4 regions of the Halopseudomonas xinjiangensis genome follow, and region 1 is predicted to be linked to each of the others. Evidence: predicted binding sites of a transcription regulator. Region 1 holds the regulator's gene; each other region holds the start of a gene.
The links. Region 1 encodes FliA, which starts transcription of late flagellar genes. Its sites were predicted from a motif close to CTAAAGTTTNNNNNNNNNNNGCCGNTAA; they were not measured.
Positions count from the first base shown of each region.

Region 2: the regulator FliA is predicted to act here: its motif matches at 2,292-2,319, upstream of BLT85_RS16955 (methyl-accepting chemotaxis protein).
Region 3: the regulator FliA is predicted to act here: its motif matches at 2,123-2,150, upstream of BLT85_RS07760 (methyl-accepting chemotaxis protein).
Region 4: the regulator FliA is predicted to act here: its motif matches at 1,372-1,399, upstream of BLT85_RS16950 (methyl-accepting chemotaxis protein).

Region 1 covers NZ_LT629736.1:695,807-700,018, forward strand. Annotated here, with positions in the region: gene flhF (flagellar biosynthesis protein FlhF) at 1-795, shown strand, start outside; gene fleN (flagellar synthesis regulator FleN) at 825-1,652, shown strand; gene BLT85_RS03190 (RNA polymerase sigma factor FliA) at 1,649-2,386, shown strand; gene BLT85_RS03195 (chemotaxis response regulator CheY) at 2,528-2,905, shown strand; gene BLT85_RS03200 (protein phosphatase CheZ) at 2,921-3,715, shown strand; gene BLT85_RS03205 (chemotaxis protein CheA) at 3,728-4,212, shown strand, end outside.
Region 2 covers NZ_LT629736.1:1,882,049-1,886,260, forward strand. Annotated here, with positions in the region: gene BLT85_RS08570 (thioredoxin family protein) at 1-225, shown strand, start outside; gene BLT85_RS08575 (CocE/NonD family hydrolase) at 449-2,230, shown strand; gene BLT85_RS16955 (methyl-accepting chemotaxis protein) at 2,349-3,662, shown strand; gene BLT85_RS08585 (efflux RND transporter periplasmic adaptor subunit) at 3,815-4,212, shown strand, end outside.
Region 3 covers NZ_LT629736.1:1,696,756-1,700,967, reverse strand. Annotated here, with positions in the region: gene BLT85_RS07765 (NirD/YgiW/YdeI family stress tolerance protein) at 1-213, opposite strand, end outside; gene BLT85_RS07760 (methyl-accepting chemotaxis protein) at 390-2,036, opposite strand; gene BLT85_RS07755 (substrate-binding periplasmic protein) at 2,355-3,122, shown strand; gene rloA3 (retropepsin-like aspartic peptidase RloA3) at 3,238-3,918, shown strand; gene BLT85_RS07745 (DUF2058 domain-containing protein) at 3,958-4,212, opposite strand, start outside.
Region 4 covers NZ_LT629736.1:1,446,341-1,450,552, forward strand. Annotated here, with positions in the region: gene rimO (30S ribosomal protein S12 methylthiotransferase RimO) at 1-1,264, shown strand, start outside; gene BLT85_RS16950 (methyl-accepting chemotaxis protein) at 1,441-2,796, shown strand; gene BLT85_RS06620 (MOSC domain-containing protein) at 2,845-3,693, opposite strand; gene BLT85_RS06625 (mechanosensitive ion channel domain-containing protein) at 3,816-4,212, shown strand, end outside.

The DNA of each region.
Region 1 (4,212 bases):
GGTCTGCCGGCCGAGCTGTGCAAGGAATTGCTGAGCAGGGTGGCCGACATCACCGACACCCGTCAGGCCTGGCGGTTGCTGCTGGCGCATCTGGCGCAGAGCATCCCGGTCATCCGTGAAGAACTCATCGAACAGGGTGGAGTGATCGCCCTGGTCGGCCCTACCGGCGCCGGCAAGACCACCACGCTCGGCAAGCTGGCGGCACGTTATGTACTCAAGCACGGCAGCCAGCACGTGGCACTGGTAACGATGGACACCTATCGTATAGGTGCGCATGAGCAACTGCGCACGCTGGGCCGCATTCTCAATGTGCCGGTGCGTGTGGTTGACGAGCAGAACAGTCTGAGTGATGTGCTCGACGAGTTCACCGGCAAGCGACTGGTTCTGGTGGATACCGCTGGTCTTCAGGCTCAGGATCCACAACTGCGTGGACAACTCGGCGAGCTGGCTGCGCAGGGCAAGCGGGTCAAAACCATGCTCGTTCTGGCTGCCACCAGTCAGTACCGGGTACTCAAGGCGGCTTTTCACAATTACCGCGCCTGTGGCTTGTCCGGCTGTATCCTGACCAAGGTCGACGAAGCCGCCACTTTGGGCGAATCCCTAGGGCTGGCTATGGAACAGGGTTTGCCGGTAGCCTATCTGGCAGATGGCCAGCGTATTCCAGACGACATCAGCAAGGCTGTGGGTCACCAGTTGGTTAGCCGGGCAGTCAGCCTGGCAGGCAACGAAGCCCCGGCAGATCAGGCCATGGCCGACGTGTTTGCGGGTATATTGCATACCCAGCGGGCAAGCTAATGAATTTCAAGACAAGGTAATCGACACAGATGGCCATCAAACATCCGGTTCAGGTTATCGCGGTCACCGGCGGTAAGGGCGGGATCGGCAAAACCAACGTTTCGGTCAACCTCAGCCTGGCACTGGCTGACCTGGGCCGTCGCGTTGTACTGCTTGATGCCGACCTTGGCCTGGCCAACGTCGACGTCCTGCTCGGTATCAAACCCAAGGCAACGCTCGCCGACGTGCTGGAAGGCACCTGCGATCTGCGCGACGTGCTGATCACCGGCCCGGGCGGAATCCGCATCGTTCCGGCCGCCTCGGGCGCCGCGAAAATGGTCAACCTCAACCCGCAGCAGCATGCGGGATTGATCCAGGCATTCAGCGACATCGGCGACAATCTTGACGTGCTCATCGTCGACACCGCCGCGGGGATCGGTGATTCGGTCGTCAGCTTCGTGCGCGCGGCTCAGGAAGTACTGGTCGTTGTCTGCGACGAGCCGACCTCGATCACCGATGCTTACGCGCTGATCAAATTGCTCAACCGCGATTACGGCATGACTCGTTTCCGCGTGCTCGCCAACATGGTGAATACGCCGCAGGAAGGCCGTACGGTGTTTGCTAAACTGACCAAAGTGACAGACCGCTTCCTGGATGTCGCGCTGCAGTACGTCGGCGCGGTGCCCTTCGACGAAGCGGTGCGCAAGGCAGTCCAGAAGCAGCGTGCGGTGTATGACGCATTCCCGCGCAGCAAGGCTTCCATCGCCATCCGTGGCATTGCGCAAAAAGTGGATTCCTGGCCCCTGCCTGCCAACCCACGTGGGCACCTGGAGTTCTTTGTCGAACGTCTGGTGCAGCAGACAGGGTCGGGGCTATGAACGCATCGGCCAGTGGAGTACGCATGTATACCCGCGCCCAAAGTTCTGCCGAATATCAGGATCGTCTTGTCGAGCAATTCGCTCCCCTGGTCAAACGTATCGCCTATCACCTGCTGGGCAGGTTGCCGTCGAGCGTTCAGGTCGAGGATCTGATGCAGGCCGGCATGATCGGTCTGCTCGAAGCGTCAAAAAAATTCGATCACGGTAAAGGTGCAAGCTTCGAGACCTACGCTGGCATCCGCATCCGCGGAGCCATGCTCGACGAGGTGCGCAAGGGTGACTGGGCTCCGCGCTCAGTCCACCGCAACACACGTATGGTCAGCGACGCAGTACGTGCCGTTGAAGGTCGTTTGGGCCGTGACGCTAAAGATCACGAGATCGCTGCCGAACTCAATATGAGTCTCGACGATTATTACTCGATTCTCAACGATACCAGCGGCAGCAAACTGTTCAGTTTCGAGGATCTGCTCGAATCGGGCGGGGAGGCCGACGCGCACGCCGATCACGAGCCCTACGGCGGGCTTCAGGACGAGCGATTCCGGTCGGCGCTGGTCCAGGCTATCGATGGCCTGCCCGAGCGGGAGCGGTTGCTGTTATCGCTGTATTACGACGAAGAACTGAATCTCAAGGAAATCGGTGCCGTCCTCGGCGTCAGCGAGTCCCGTGTGAGCCAGTTGCACAGTCAGTGCGCGGCACGCCTGCGGGCGCGTCTGGCAGACTGGCGCAACGATTGATTTTATCGCCAGCATCCGGACAATGCCCGGGTAGCCAGCACACCGCAACAACGACAAGGCTGGCAAGGCCATTAGCATCTGATTAGCGAGTGCGAACCTGCACTTTCCCTGGTTTGTACGGAGGTCGACTTGGACAAGAACATGAAGATCCTCATCGTTGATGATTTTTCGACGATGAGACGTATTATCAAGAACCTGCTGCGCGACCTGGGGTTCACCAACACGGCCGAGGCCGATGATGGCAATACCGCCTTGCCGATGCTGCAGAGCGGTGGTTTCGACTTTCTGGTTACCGACTGGAACATGCCGGGCATGAGCGGCATCGACCTGCTTCGGGCCGTGCGCGCCGACGACCGTCTCAAGCATCTTCCGGTGCTGATGGTTACCGCCGAAGCCAAGCGCGACCAGATCATCGAGGCCGCACAAGCCGGCGTGAACGGCTATGTGGTCAAACCGTTCACCGCGCAGGCGCTGAAGGAAAAGATCGAAAAGATTTTCGAGCGAGTCCAGGCAAAGTAATCCGGGGTACAGGTTATGGCTTTAAGCAAGGATCCCGGCCAGGCGACTGCTCAGGAATTTGAACACTCTCTCAAGGATAACGCGCGGCAACTGGTCGAGTTTCTCGAAAAAGGCCAGTTCGGCGAAGCCATCCTCGTCATCCACGCCATCAATCAGGCGCGCGATCGTGGGCTTTACCACGAAGTCGGGCAACTGACTCGTGCGCTGCACAACTCCATCGTGAATTTCCAGATCGACACATCTCACGCGCTGGGTGACAGCGGCGAAGTGTCAAAGATATCCGATGCGTCCGATCGGCTCGACTATGTCGTCAAGCTGACCGACAAGGCGGCCAACCGCACCATGGATCTGGTGGAAAGTAGCGCACCTATCGTCTCGGATCTTGGTCAGGAAGCGTCCGCGCTCAAGGCTGACTGGGATCGTCTGCAGCGCCGCGAAATGGCCGCCACCGAATTCCGCGACCTGTACAGGCGGATTGGCGAGTTTCTCGAAAAGACCGAGAAATCCAGTGCACAGGTGTCCTCGCATCTTAACGACATCCTCATCGCGCAGGATTATCAGGATCTCACCGGACAGGTGATCAAGCGTGTCACCGCGCTGGTTCATGATGTCGAGGAAAGCCTGGTCAATCTGGTGCGTATGGCTGGTCAGGTCGACCGCCTCGCGGGTATCGATCATGCCGAGCCCAAGCGTGAGGAGAAAAAAACCTCGGACAGGGGTGAAGGTCCGCAGATTCATGCCGATATAAGAGAAGACGTGGTTTCTGGACAAGACGAAGTTGATGATCTTCTGTCCAGCCTTGGCTTCTAGGGGAGTGGGTGCATGAGTTTCGACGCGGATGAAGAGATCCTCCAGGACTTCCTGGTGGAAGCCGGAGAGATCCTCGAATTATTGTCCGAGCAGTTGGTGGAGCTGGAAAACCGTCCCGAGGATACGGACCTGCTCAACGCCATCTTTCGCGGTTTCCATACCGTCAAGGGCGGGGCCGGATTCCTCCAGCTCGATGCTCTGGTCGCCTGCTGCCATATCGCCGAGAACGTCTTCGACATCCTTCGCAAGGGTGAGCGTCAGGTCACCTCGGAACTGATGGACGTGGTGTTGCAGGCGCTGGATGCGGTCAACGGGATGTTTGCCGAAGTGCGTGAAGGCGAAGACCCGACGCCGGCTGATCCGGAGCTGCTCGCGGCCTTGTCTGTCCTCGCACAGCCCGCCGGTGAAGAGATTATCGCATCGCCTGTGGTCGCGGCGGTTCCGGCCATGGAGCTGGAAGCTGTTGCAGCTGAAGGCGACGATGCCGACGGCGACAT
Region 2 (4,212 bases), 1.2 Mb from region 1:
TACTGCCGGGGTGCGCAGGACGATATAGCTGCTGCCTTCGAAGACCACTCGACCGTGCGGCACCTGAAAATCGAGGACGGCCCCGGCCGCCGCCTGGGCCGCTCCTTCCGCGTTAAACTCTGGCCCACGCTGGTGTTCATGCGTGACGGCCAGGAAGTCGAGCGCCTGGTTCGACCAGCCGATGCGCAGAGTATTAGCCGAGCCTTGAGCCAGATCGACAGCTAAGGGTGGCACACCCGAGCATTTGCTCTAAATTTTTCGATCCACCGCGGCTCGTCTAGCACGGGCCTGACCCGCCGGTCACCGCCTCTTCTGCCCGCGCAGGGCTGCCGGCGAGCCGGAACTTCCCACGCATCACTTCGTTCTCAAATGCAGGCTCGTAACGAGCCCTTGGCACGTGAATCACTCGCGTATCACTCCGAAAGAAGAACAACAAAGAGGTGCGAACATGACTCGCAAACCCTATCTCGGCCTCGCCCGTGGCGCAGCATTGAGCCTTGCCATCGCCAGTGCTGCATTGGCTGGTATGACTACGCTGTCCGCAGAAGCCGCGGGCAACTCCAGCAAGCCCATCGCCGGCGCGATAAGCGGCGGCGGGACTGCCACGACCCAGCAGAAATACGACGTCTCCATCACCTCGTTCGACGGCACCGAAATCGCCGTGACCATCTACCAGCCACGCCTCGAGCAGGGCCAGCCCGCGCCGCTGCTGATGTACAGCCATGGCTGGAGCGGCAGCCGCTCTACCGATCTCAGCGAAACCGACTCGCTGACCGAAGCCGCTCGCAAGGCCTGGGAATCGGGTTACTTCGTGCTGACCTTCGATCAGCGCGGTTTCGGTGACAGCGGTGGTCAGGCCAACGTACAGGACCCGGAGATCGAAGGCCGGGACATACAAGCACTGCTCGACTGGGCCGAGGCCAACCTGGCGCCTCACCTCGCTTACCTGCGCGGTGACCCACTGGTTGGCGGACTGGGCGTCAGTTATGGCGGCGGTTTCCAGCTGGTCGGTTCGAGTGTGGACGCACGCTTCGACGCCCTGGTACCCATCATCACCTGGCATGATCTGTCTTACAGCCTGACGCCCGATGGCGTGCCCAAGACCGCCTGGCTGTCCTTCCTGTCCGGCGTCGCCGCGATGGATCAGGCGCCCTGGGTCACCCAGTCGTATGTGGAATCGCTATCCGGCACCGCGAGCGAGGCGTCCTCCGCACGCCTTGCCAGTCACGGGTTGGGCGCCTATTGCCAGCCGCGTACAGACGGTGCCGGCGTCCCCGACGTCGACGCCTTGTTCATCCAGGGCGTCAACGACACCCTGTTCAATGCCAACGAAGCGACCTGGAACTACAACTGCCTTCGCCAGGCTGGGAATGATGCCTACCTGCTGATTACCAAGGGCGGCCACGTGCTGCCGGCTTTGCAGGATGGCTCCGACGGTGGACTCACCAACCTTGGCGGCCTGTATAACGACGTGCAGTGCGGCGACACCCGGTACAGCATCGCTGACTTGTCCTACAGCTTCCTCGATGCAAAATTGCGCAAACTGCAACGTGACGTGGCGATTCCGCGCGTATGCTTGACCCAAAGCGGCGGCGGAAGCGTAGTGACCGAGGAGATGCCTACCGGCGGGATGGAACTGCACGTCGACAGTGGCAACATGCTGGTCGGCCCGCCTTCGATCGATGTGGTGCTGAACCTGCTGCGCAAGCTCGATCCGGGAACGCTGGCCGATGTGCTCAGCGTACTGTCGGCCGACACCGCCAGCCTGCTTACCAGCGCACTGACCGGGTTGATCACCGTCGAGCCGGAACGTGTTACCGCCGTCCTCACGGAATTGGTCGAAACCCTGCCGCCGGCCCTACTGGCCGAGCTAGGCACCGCGCCCCGCTTCGTGCCGCTGTACCGCGTCAGCAGCGACCAGACTCTGGCGGGCTTGCCGCTCGCCGATCTGCGCATCGACGGCGAAGCCGCCCTTGATCCGCGAGTATTCGTCGGTGTCGGGGTCAAGCGACGCTTCCGCCTCAGCCCGGAGCTGCTGGGTGATCAGATACTGCCGCTACGCGGCACAGGCGAGCGGCAGACCGAGCTGGTCGGGGTCAGCACCGAGCTGCGCTATGGTGACGAGGTGGGCCTGATGCTGTACGGCTTCCACCCGCAGTACACCCTGGGTTTCTCGCACCTGCCCAGCGCAGTGAAGCTCACTGGTACAGTGCAACTGCCGCTTCACTGAGGCTGATACTGCCCACCGGCGCAACGCCGGTGGGTCTGTCACGGACCACCTGGCGATTGCCGTAAAGAAACACCTGAAGCTGCCGATACACACCGTACGCCACCTTCCAGAGATCGCCATGTTCAACCATAACCTGAAAAAGCAACTGCAGGACCAGGCAGCCGAGCTGTTCATGGCACGTCAACTGGCCGAGCAAATGGATGCCCATGCGCTGATCATCGAACTGGACCCGCAGTTCAACGTCATGACGGTCAATGACAGTTTCGCCAAGGCACTTGGTTACCGGGCCGATCAGCTGAGCAACCGGCCGTTGTCCGACCTGGTGCCTGCCTACGTCAAGAATTTGCCGTGTTTTCATAACTTTCACGCAGCGATGAGCAAAGTCGAGCCTATTGGTGACGACTACCGTTACCTTCGTAGCGATGGCAGCCTCGCCTGGCTGCACCTGGACTGGTTTCCCCTGCGCGACGAGAGCGGCAAGCTCCTGAAGATCAAAGGCTATGCCCGCGAAGTCACCAACGAGATCCAGACCGGGAAGGAAAACGAGCAATTCATCAAGGCACTGATCCGCTCGACGGCGGTCATTCAGTTCAAGCTGGACGGGACGATCATCGCCGCGAACGAGCAGTTCCTGCAGGGCATGGGCTACAAGTTGCCGCAGCTTCTCGGCAAGCACCACAGTATGTTCTGCCTGCCAGAGCTGGCGTCTTCACAGGAATACAAGTCGTTCTGGCAGACGCTGAACCGTGGGGAATACGTTTCCGGCCGCTTCCAGCGGATCGATAGCCGCGGGCGCGATGTATGGCTGGAAGCCAGCTACAACCCGGTATACGACGCTGAAGGCAACCTCTACAAAGTGGTCAAGTTCGCCAGTGTTGTAAGCGAACAAGTAGCGCGCGAAGAAGAAGTCAGAGAGGCCGCACGGATTGCCTACGATATTTCCCGGCAGACCGACACCAGCGCCGAACGCGGCGCGACGGTGGTCAAGGACACCGTGACCACCATGCAGCGCGTGGCAGCGGAGGTCGATTCGGCCACCCAAAGCATCGAGGCGCTGGGCAAGCAGTCATTGCTGATCAGCTCCATCGTGCAGACCATCAGCGGTATCGCGGCGCAGACGAACCTGCTGGCTCTGAACGCCGCTATCGAAGCAGCGCGCGCGGGTGAACAGGGTCGCGGCTTCGCTGTCGTCGCTGATGAAGTGCGCCAACTGGCGGGCCGTACCAGCGCCGCCACCGAAGAAATCGTCAGCGTCGTGGAGAAGAACCAGGCGTTGGCCGATGAAGCGGTCAAGGACATGTCCACCAGTCGCGAACAGGCCGCCCAGGGCCTGGCCCTGGCCAACCAGGCGGGGACCGTCATTCTGGAGATCCAGGAAGGAGCCAAGCAGGTCGTCAGTGCCGTCCAGCGCTTTGCCAACGAGCTTAGCTAGCCTAGCCGGGGCCAGCCGACGTTGAACTCGGACGTCGGCTGGCCCCAGCCCGCGAAGTATTCGAAAAGTGTCCCATCTCTGAACTTTTTTTCGACAGACCGGCTCTACTTGGCTTGTACTCTTCTTGCCAACGCCGTCGATAAGGATCATGGATGTCACTCGCCAATGCCCCTGCTATCCGGCTGCTACTTCTGCTGCTCCTCTGTTCCGCCGCGCTGACCGGTTGTTCGTCCGAAGAAAGCCCTGCCGAGCTTCCCCCACGCGTCGCCCTGGTTCAATCGCTCGAAGCGGCGAATTCGTCCAGCGGACCGCTACGCTTTTCCGGCGTGGTACGCAGCGCCGACTCCTCGCAGCTGGCCTTCGAGGTCCCCGGCCGGGTCGAACGCATCCTCGTAGATGAAGGGGTGCGCGTCGAACGTGGCCAGCCGCTGGCAGAGCTGGACACCTCCGACTACGAATCGCAGCTACGCGAAGCCAGTGCAAGGATGGCGCAACTGGAGGCCGATCTCGCGCGGAAACGGCTGCTCGAAGCCGAAGGCATTCTCGCCCC
Region 3 (4,212 bases), 1.0 Mb from region 1:
CTCGTTGCCATACCATTCCCAGTCATCGGTCTCGACGCTGATTTGCCCGTGGCCATAGTCAAGCGTGAACTCATCGTTTTCCGAGTCAACAACCGTACCGCTGATTGAAACCCAGGAGTCGTCCGGCTGCTGCTTGGGCGATTGCGCCATTGCGGGAGCGGCAACCAAAGCCGAGGTGAGCAACCCAAGGGCGAATGTCTGTTTCTTCATCATGTTTCCTCCGCTGATTTGGTGGATACATGAGCCGACTTGGCTCTCAGTGCGGTCGACAGAGACGATTTGTCAGAGTTCACCGGGCTCGCTTGCCCGAGTAACAGAAGGAAGAAGGGAAAGATGGAATAGAAGGGCAGGGCAGCGGCACCCTTGCGAATGCCGCTGCTTTTGCACCGTCAGGTACGGAAACGGCTGACCAGATTGTCGATCTGCTGGCCTAGCTGCGCCAGGTGCTGGCTAGCCTGGGCAGTTTGCTGCGCGCCGTCGGTGGTCTCGCGAGCCAGCTCGGCTGCTTCGGTCACGTTGCGGTTGACGTCTTCCACCACGGTGGACTGCTGGGTGGTGGCGCTGGCGATCGATGCGTTCAATTCCACCATTTGCTGCATCGATTGTGCGATGAGGTCCAGCGCTTCCCCGGCTGCGTTGGCTTGTTGAACGCTCAGCTCCGAATAACGGCTGCTTTCGTTGATCACGGTCACCACCGTCTGCGTGTTGTTCTGCAGCTTGGTGATCATGTTGTGAATCTCTTCGGTGGACTTTTGGGTGCGCTGGGCAAGGTTGCGCACTTCGTCGGCGACCACGGCAAAGCCACGGCCCATCTCGCCGGCTCGCGCGGCCTCGATAGCGGCGTTGAGGGCGAGCAAGTTGGTCTGTTCGGCGATGTTGCGAATCACGTCCAGGACAGTGGTGATCTCGTTCGCATCGGTGGATAGCGTCTCCATATGCGCAACGGCAGTCTTGACGCTGGTCGACAGGTGACCGATCTGCTCGATGGTGCGTGTAACCTGCACCCGGCCATTGTTTGCGCCCTCGTTGGCATTCTCGACTTCCTGCGCAGCTGCGTTGGCATTTTGCGCAACATCCTGCACGCCGTAGGTGATCTCGTTGATCGCAGTGGCCATCAGCTCCATGCGCTCGGATTGGCGAGTCATGTCACGCAGGCTGTTGTTGCTGATGCCATCGAGCTGCTGGCTGGCGCTGATCAGCTGCCGCGCGCTGTCCCCCAGTTGTTGCACCAGGCTGCGCAGGTTGCCGGTGAACTGATTGAAGTGTCGGGCGATCAGTGACAATTCGTCGTGGGCGTCGTCGTCCAGCTTGCGCGTGAGATCGCCTTCGCCGCTGGCGACGTTGCGCATGGCCTCGACAATCCGGTTGAGCGGTTGCGAAATGCTGCTGCCGATGATGTACAGGATGATGACCATGATGGCGATCAGGCCTAGCACGATGGCCGACGATTGCACGGCCTGCTGGACCACCTTAGCGCGCATGTCGTCGAGGAAGATACCGGTCCCGATCATGTAGCCCCACGGGGTGAAATGCTTGAACGCGGCAAGCTTGCGTGAGCCGGGATCTTCGCCAGGTGTCTGGCCCGGTTTGGCCCAGCTGTATTCGAAGCTGGCCGTGCCTTCCTTGCGCGCCAGGGCGACCATTTCCTTGATGACCGAGACACCATGCTGATTGTTCATGGTGGACAGGTCGGTGCCCTCGGTCTGGGGCGCGAAAGGATGCATGATCATGATGTTGTTCATGTCATTGATCCAGAAATACTCATTGCCGCCGTATCGTAAAACGCGCAACGCAGCCAGGGCCTGGGTCTTGGCCTCGGCCTCGCTCAGCTCGCCGCGCTGCTGCAGGCCGTGGTAATGGGCAAGCAGATCATGCGCAACCTCCACCAGATGCGTCGCTTTGGTGACTTCGGCATTACGGATTTCCGAGCGCAGGTGTGTCAGAGACACCGCTTCCAGGGCCAGCATGCCGACCAGCGCCACGATCAGAATCAACCAGATTCGCTGACGTATGTTGATGCTGCGCAACAGCTTCATTGAGTCTCTCCCACTTCCATTCGAGCATTATTTTTTTTAGAGCCGCCATCCTATGTATATCAAGGCGAGACGAGCTGCTTATAGTTATATCGACACGAACGAGAAAAACCTGAGCGGCTTTTTCGAGGGTGCGATGGCAATCTGGCGTCAGATTATTGGACGATCCTTGGCGACCTCGCAACCTCATTTCGCCGGGTATCAATTCAACCGATGAGTGGTCAAAACATAAGGTGATCATGCCAGTCGAGTGTGCGTACGCCTGAAGTCTCCTATACTCTCCGTATGGCGATGTGCCATCGATGATAACAAGAGCTTCCCATGTCCTTTTGCGCACGAATTCTATTGCTGTGGAGCCTTGCGACGCTTGCCTTGGCTAACCCGGCTACCGTGCGGGTAGGCGGTTATGTCTTTCCGCCTTTCGTCGAGGTGAGTTCCGAAGGCGAGTGGACCGGCGTAACGCTCGATCTCATCGATCGGCTCAATGCCATGCAGTCCGAGTACCACTTCGAGTTCGTGCCTACGGCTGCTGCACGACGCTACCGCGAATTGGAAACGGGCCACTTCGACATGCTGTTTTTCGAAAACCCGGCGTGGGGTTGGCAAGGGCAGGACACTCAAAGCATCGACGGCGTCGTGCTGAGCCGGGCATTGTTCATCGCGCTGGCCGAGGATAGCCGCACCCAGGACTATTTCGACGATCGGCAAGGCAAGCGCATCGCGCTGTTCAGCGGATACCACTACGCCTTCGCTGGCTTCATCGCGGACCCCAATCATCTGCGCGATGTACACAATGCGGTACTGACGCTTTCGCAGGAAAGCAACATCCAGATGGTCCTGCGCGGACGGGTGGACATGGCGGTAGTCACCGAATCCTTTCTCGAAGCCTATCTCTCCAGGCACCCGCATTACCGAAGCCGGCTGCTGATCGCCGAGGAGGCCGATCAGTACTACCAGCACTTTCTGTTGATGCGCAGTGGGGCAGAGCCGGGGCTGGCGCAAATGAAGGCATACGTCGACCAACTGCAGGATTCCGGGGCGCTGGGTCTGATCCTCGAGCACAACGGAATCAATCAGACACAGCCCTGAACCCCCATTCGCAGGCTGGCCCCTTGGCACCTTCGTTGGTTTGGATAGAATGCGCGCACCGGCACTTTACAGCCCGAGCCGGGTCTACCCGACGTCTCCCCTCAAAGGATTTCCTATGTTGTCGTTTTACAAACTGTGTTCTGTCGCCGCGCTATGTGCCGCTGTCAGTTTTCAGAGCTCCGTCGCCTACGCTGAGCGAGAAGTCAGCGGTGAGATGGCTTCCTCGATCACCACCTCAGACGAGCTCGCCGGTCGCGTGGTGGTTGGCTGGATCGAAAAGGGCCGGGTGCTGCCCGAGCGTGCTGCGGTGAAGATCAAGGTGGATTCCGGCGCACTGACCTCATCCATGCACGCGGTGAACATCGAGAAATTCAAGCGCAAGGGCAAAGAGTGGGTGCGCTATGACGTACCGGTGCGTGACGCCGACACCGAGGAGATGGTGACCATGAAGTTCGAGCGTCCGGTCTATCGCCGTGTGCTGATCCGTGGTGCCGGTGGCAAGGAGCGCCGCCCGGTGGTGCAAATGTCGATCTGCCTGGGCGACAAGGTGTATGAAGAGCAATTTACGTTACGTGATCGTGGCGACATGACCTATCCGGTGCTGATCGGCCGTCGCACCATCGAACACATCGGTCTGATCGATGTGTCGCAGACGTTCATGCTGCCGCTGAATTGCCCGAAGGCTGCAGAAGATGACGAGCGCACCAAGCAGAAGCGGATGAAGGACGACGAGAAGCTGGTCGACGACAGCCATATGGACGATCCGGAAGAATCCGAAGACGACAACGACGACTGATAGCTTTCGGGCGGCTCGTTTCGAGCCGCCCGAGGCGCGTTACCACATCAGATCGTCGGGAACCTTGAATGCCGCGTACGGATCATCGTCGGCAGGTGTATCAGCTTGTACCTTGGCGATCACCACCGGCCAGTGCGGTGCCCGTTCCATCACCTTTTCCGCCACGTCCAAGGGAATCAGTTCGAAGTTGCCGGACAGGCGAACGATTGCCAGCTTGCCACGGCTCAGCTTGTCGAACTGCTCCGCCGTCACGTGCATTTTCTTGACCTTGTTCTTCATCACGAACTGATACGG
Region 4 (4,212 bases), 750 kb from region 1:
CGACTCCGAGCGTATTCTCACGCAGCTGCGTACTGAAGGGTATCAGGTCGTTGCGACCTACCAGGACGCTGATGTGGTGGTGGTCAACACTTGTGGTTTTATCGATTCCGCCAAGGCCGAGTCGCTCGACGCCATTGGCGAAGCAATAGCCGAGAACGGCCGGGTTATCGTGACCGGCTGTATGGGTGTCGAAGAAAGCGTGATCCGGGATGTGCATCCCAACGTACTGGCTGTTACCGGGCCGCAGCAGTACGAACAGGTCGTGAATGCGGTGCATGAAGTGGTCCCGCCGCGCGCCGACCACAATCCGCTGGTCGATCTGGTTCCCCCGCAGGGGATCAAGCTGACGCCCCGTCATTATGCTTATTTGAAAATTTCCGAAGGCTGCAATCACAGCTGCAGCTTCTGCATCATCCCGTCGATGCGCGGCAAACTGGTCAGCCGTCCGATCGGCGACGTGCTCGGCGAAGCCGAACGGCTGGTGAAGTCAGGCGTGAAAGAGTTGTTGGTGATCTCTCAGGACACCAGCGCCTATGGCGTCGATATCAAGTACCGCACCGGCTTCTGGAATGGTCGACCGGTCAAATCGCGCATGACGGAAATGTGCGAAGCCCTCAGTGAACTTGGCGTATGGGTACGCCTGCATTATGTGTACCCCTACCCGCACGTCGACGAGCTGATCCCGCTGATGGCCGAGGGCAAAATCCTGCCGTACCTGGACATCCCCTTCCAACATGCGAGCCCCAAGGTTCTCAAGGCGATGAAGCGCCCTGCGTTTGAAGACAAAACGCTCGCGCGGATCAAGTCCTGGCGCGAAATCTGTCCGGAGCTGACCATTCGCTCGACCTTCATTGTCGGCTTCCCCGGCGAGACGGAAGATGATTTCCAGTACCTGCTCGACTGGCTGACCGAAGCACAGCTCGACCGCGTGGGCTGTTTCAAGTATTCCGCGGTGGACGGCGCCCCGGCCAACGAGATGGCGGCCCCGGTACCGGAAGAAGTCAAAGAAGACCGCTGGGAACGTTTCATGGCTCATCAGCAGGCGATCAGTGCGGCGCGCCTGCAGCGCAAGGTGGGCCAGACGCTCGAGGTGTTGATCGACGAAGTGGACGAGGACGGCCCAATCGCCCGTTCCATGGCCGATGCACCGGAAATCGACGGCGCGGTTTATATCGACACTGACGAGCCGCTTAAGCCAGGCGAGATCGTCACGGTGGTGATCACCGACGCCGACGAATACGACCTCTGGGCTCGACTGGTCTAAATCGCCTGGTCCCAAGTGCTCTTCCGCGCCAGCTCAGGAGCGATCCGAGCTGGCGTTTTTCTTTCCGCCAGCATGTCGTCCCTCTAAAAAATCGCAGCCCTGCAAGACTGAAGAATACCTGTACATCGCCGATATCAAGAATGAACAATCCATTACAAAGGTTGTACGAACCTTGAATGATGGCTATTGTCTATCGCCGCGATATCAATCAGGAACGCTTCGTAATGTTCAATCACAGGATCAAGACCGAGTTACAAGCCACCAAGCTTGAGCTGGACGGAGACAGAGCTCTGCTGGCGGCGGTCAGACGTCATGTCGCAGTCATCGAGTTCTCGCCGGACGGGGTCATTCTCGACGCCAACGACCTCTTCCTCCAGGTCACCGGCTACTCTCTCGCCCAACTCTGCGGTAAACATCACCGCAAACTTTGTGCGCCAGAACTGACTGCTTTGCCAGCGTATCGTCAGTTGTGGAGCGAACTCGCAAACGGCAAAGCCCGCTCAGGGACCTTTCCGCGCCGTGACGCACGAGGCCGCCAGATATGGCTGGAAGCCACGTACTTCCCTGTCCTTGATGAAGCGCAGCGAGTGGTGAAGGTACTGAAAATCGCTTCCGACGTGACGGAACAGCACAACACAGCCTTGGAGCAGCGAGCTGTCGTGGAGGCGTTGCATCGCTCGTTAGCGGTGATCGAATTCACACCAACCGGTGAAGTGGTGCGGGCCAACCAGAACTTTCTCGAGACGTTGGGCTATTCCGGCGACCAGATCATTGGCAAACACCACCGGATGTTCTGTCCGGACGGGTTCAACCAGACCAATCCACACTTCTGGAAAGAGCTGGCCAATGGTGAATTCAAGTCCGGGCGCTTTGAACGACGCAACAGCCGTGGCGAAACCATCTGGCTGGAGGCAACCTACAACCCGATCATTGACGAACATGGCGTAACCACCAAGGTCATCAAGTTCGCGACCGACATAACCGAGCGCGTGCAGCAAGCTCTCGCCATCCGCCAGGCCGCCGAGGTCGCCAGCAGCACGTCGGAAGAAACCGCGCAGATCGCTCTGCAAGGCATGACCTCGCTACAGGCGACCGTGGAAACCTCGGCGCGGATATCCGAACAGGTCAGCGAGACAACCCTGCTCATCGAGCAGCTCAATGTTCAATCCAAGAGCATCGAGGACATCGTTTCGACGATCAGCGCTATTGCCGAGCAGACCAACCTCCTGGCGCTCAACGCAGCTATCGAGGCGGCGCGTGCCGGAGAACAAGGTCGCGGCTTCGCCGTTGTGGCGGACGAAGTGCGTCAGCTAGCGGCAAGGACAAGCAAATCGACATCCGAAATTGCAAGCGTCGTGCAGCGCAACCGGGATCTCACCCAGAACGTGACCAGCCGTGTCGATGCGGTGAGCCGTTCGGCCGAAGATGGGCGCCAGCGCACCAACGAGGTGGCAGCGATCATGGACGAGATCCACCAAGGTGCAGAAAACGTGTGCAAGACCGCTTCCCGATTACTCGAATCCCACCAGTAAAGGACCAAACTGGAGGCAGATCGGCCGCCCTGGCGCTGGCCGGCCAGGTTAGCCGACCCAGACCTCAACCCCTGCATGCAACGACCCTGCCTCGGACATGCGCCCGTATACGCCGAGATTTTGATCGGCATGCCTCACAACCGTGCGCAGAACCAGTGTATCCGCCCCGAAATCGCGCTGGGCTCGGGTGATCGCACCGCAGCGCGGCGTGGTTGCGATGCACGTCAGCTTCACCTCGCCCATATGAAGTGTCTGGCCAATCCAATCCTGTTCGGCCAGGCCTTCTTCGCCAGGCAAGGTTTCGATCACAAGGTTAGGTCTGAACCGTCTAGCGTCCCAATCAGCGTTCTGCTGCACGTTTTCCAGATGGGATAGCGTGGCCGTGGTCACGATGTGCACCGGGGCAACCAGGAAGAAGGTTCCAGGGACCGAAACGAAATCGGCTACCGATTGGGGCAGGTTCGAGAAGTCTGGTAGCGGCTCGCCCTGCTCCCGATCAAACGTGGCCTTCAGTTCGTCGAGCCAGCCGATTGCGCCCAACTTGTAGCGGCGAAACCGATCCAGCCCTTCGTTGCTCTGCAGCGCCTCGATCCGGGAAGCATGACCAAGCAACTCGGAGAGTCGCTCCTCAACGCTAGCGTCAGTGCAGCACACCGTCTCTCCATCAGGAAACTCGATACGCGGCGTATCAGAATCAGCCATCGTGCGAGCCGTGCAGCGCAGCAGCTGAGGGCGGAATTTGCAACTTTGTATCTCATCCCGGTTCAGGTCCCGTACCGCCCACCGCCTGTCGCCATACAAGCCCATAGCGTCGAGGCCGCAGGTCTCGACGCGCTCACCACCCATCCCTTTCACCGGATAACGCCAGATTTCCTTGATAATGCCGACCTTGCGCATCGCTGTGTGCCGCCCCTTCGTTGCTGTCCGTCAGTGCTATGCATCATCGATGCCAGCGTTGCGTTGACGTGCTGCGTCGTGCGCAGGATCATGAGCAGCACATACGCGCAGCAGGAATTCAGATGTTTGACAATTTCGTTTGGCCGCCCTCGGTCCAGATACCCGACAGCCTGATGGGGCTTTTGCTCAACTCCCTCATTCTGGTGGTCACCATCGGCATCCTCCGAGCAGTGACGGCCCGATTCATCCGGCGGACAGTTCAGTCTGCCGAGCTTCGAGGGAGGTGGTTGGTCAACTCGCGCAATGGTTTCCTGCTCCTGCTGCTGCTGGGGCTGGTGATCATCTGGGGTGACGAGCTGCGCACGCTTGCACTGTCCATCGTCGCGATCGCGGTGGCCTTCGTCGTTGCTACCAAAGAGCTGATCCTTTGTCTGACCGGATCACTGCTCAAGAGCGGCTCACGCTCGTTCAATCTGGGTGACCGCATTCAGGTGAAGGATTTTCGCGGAGACGTCATCG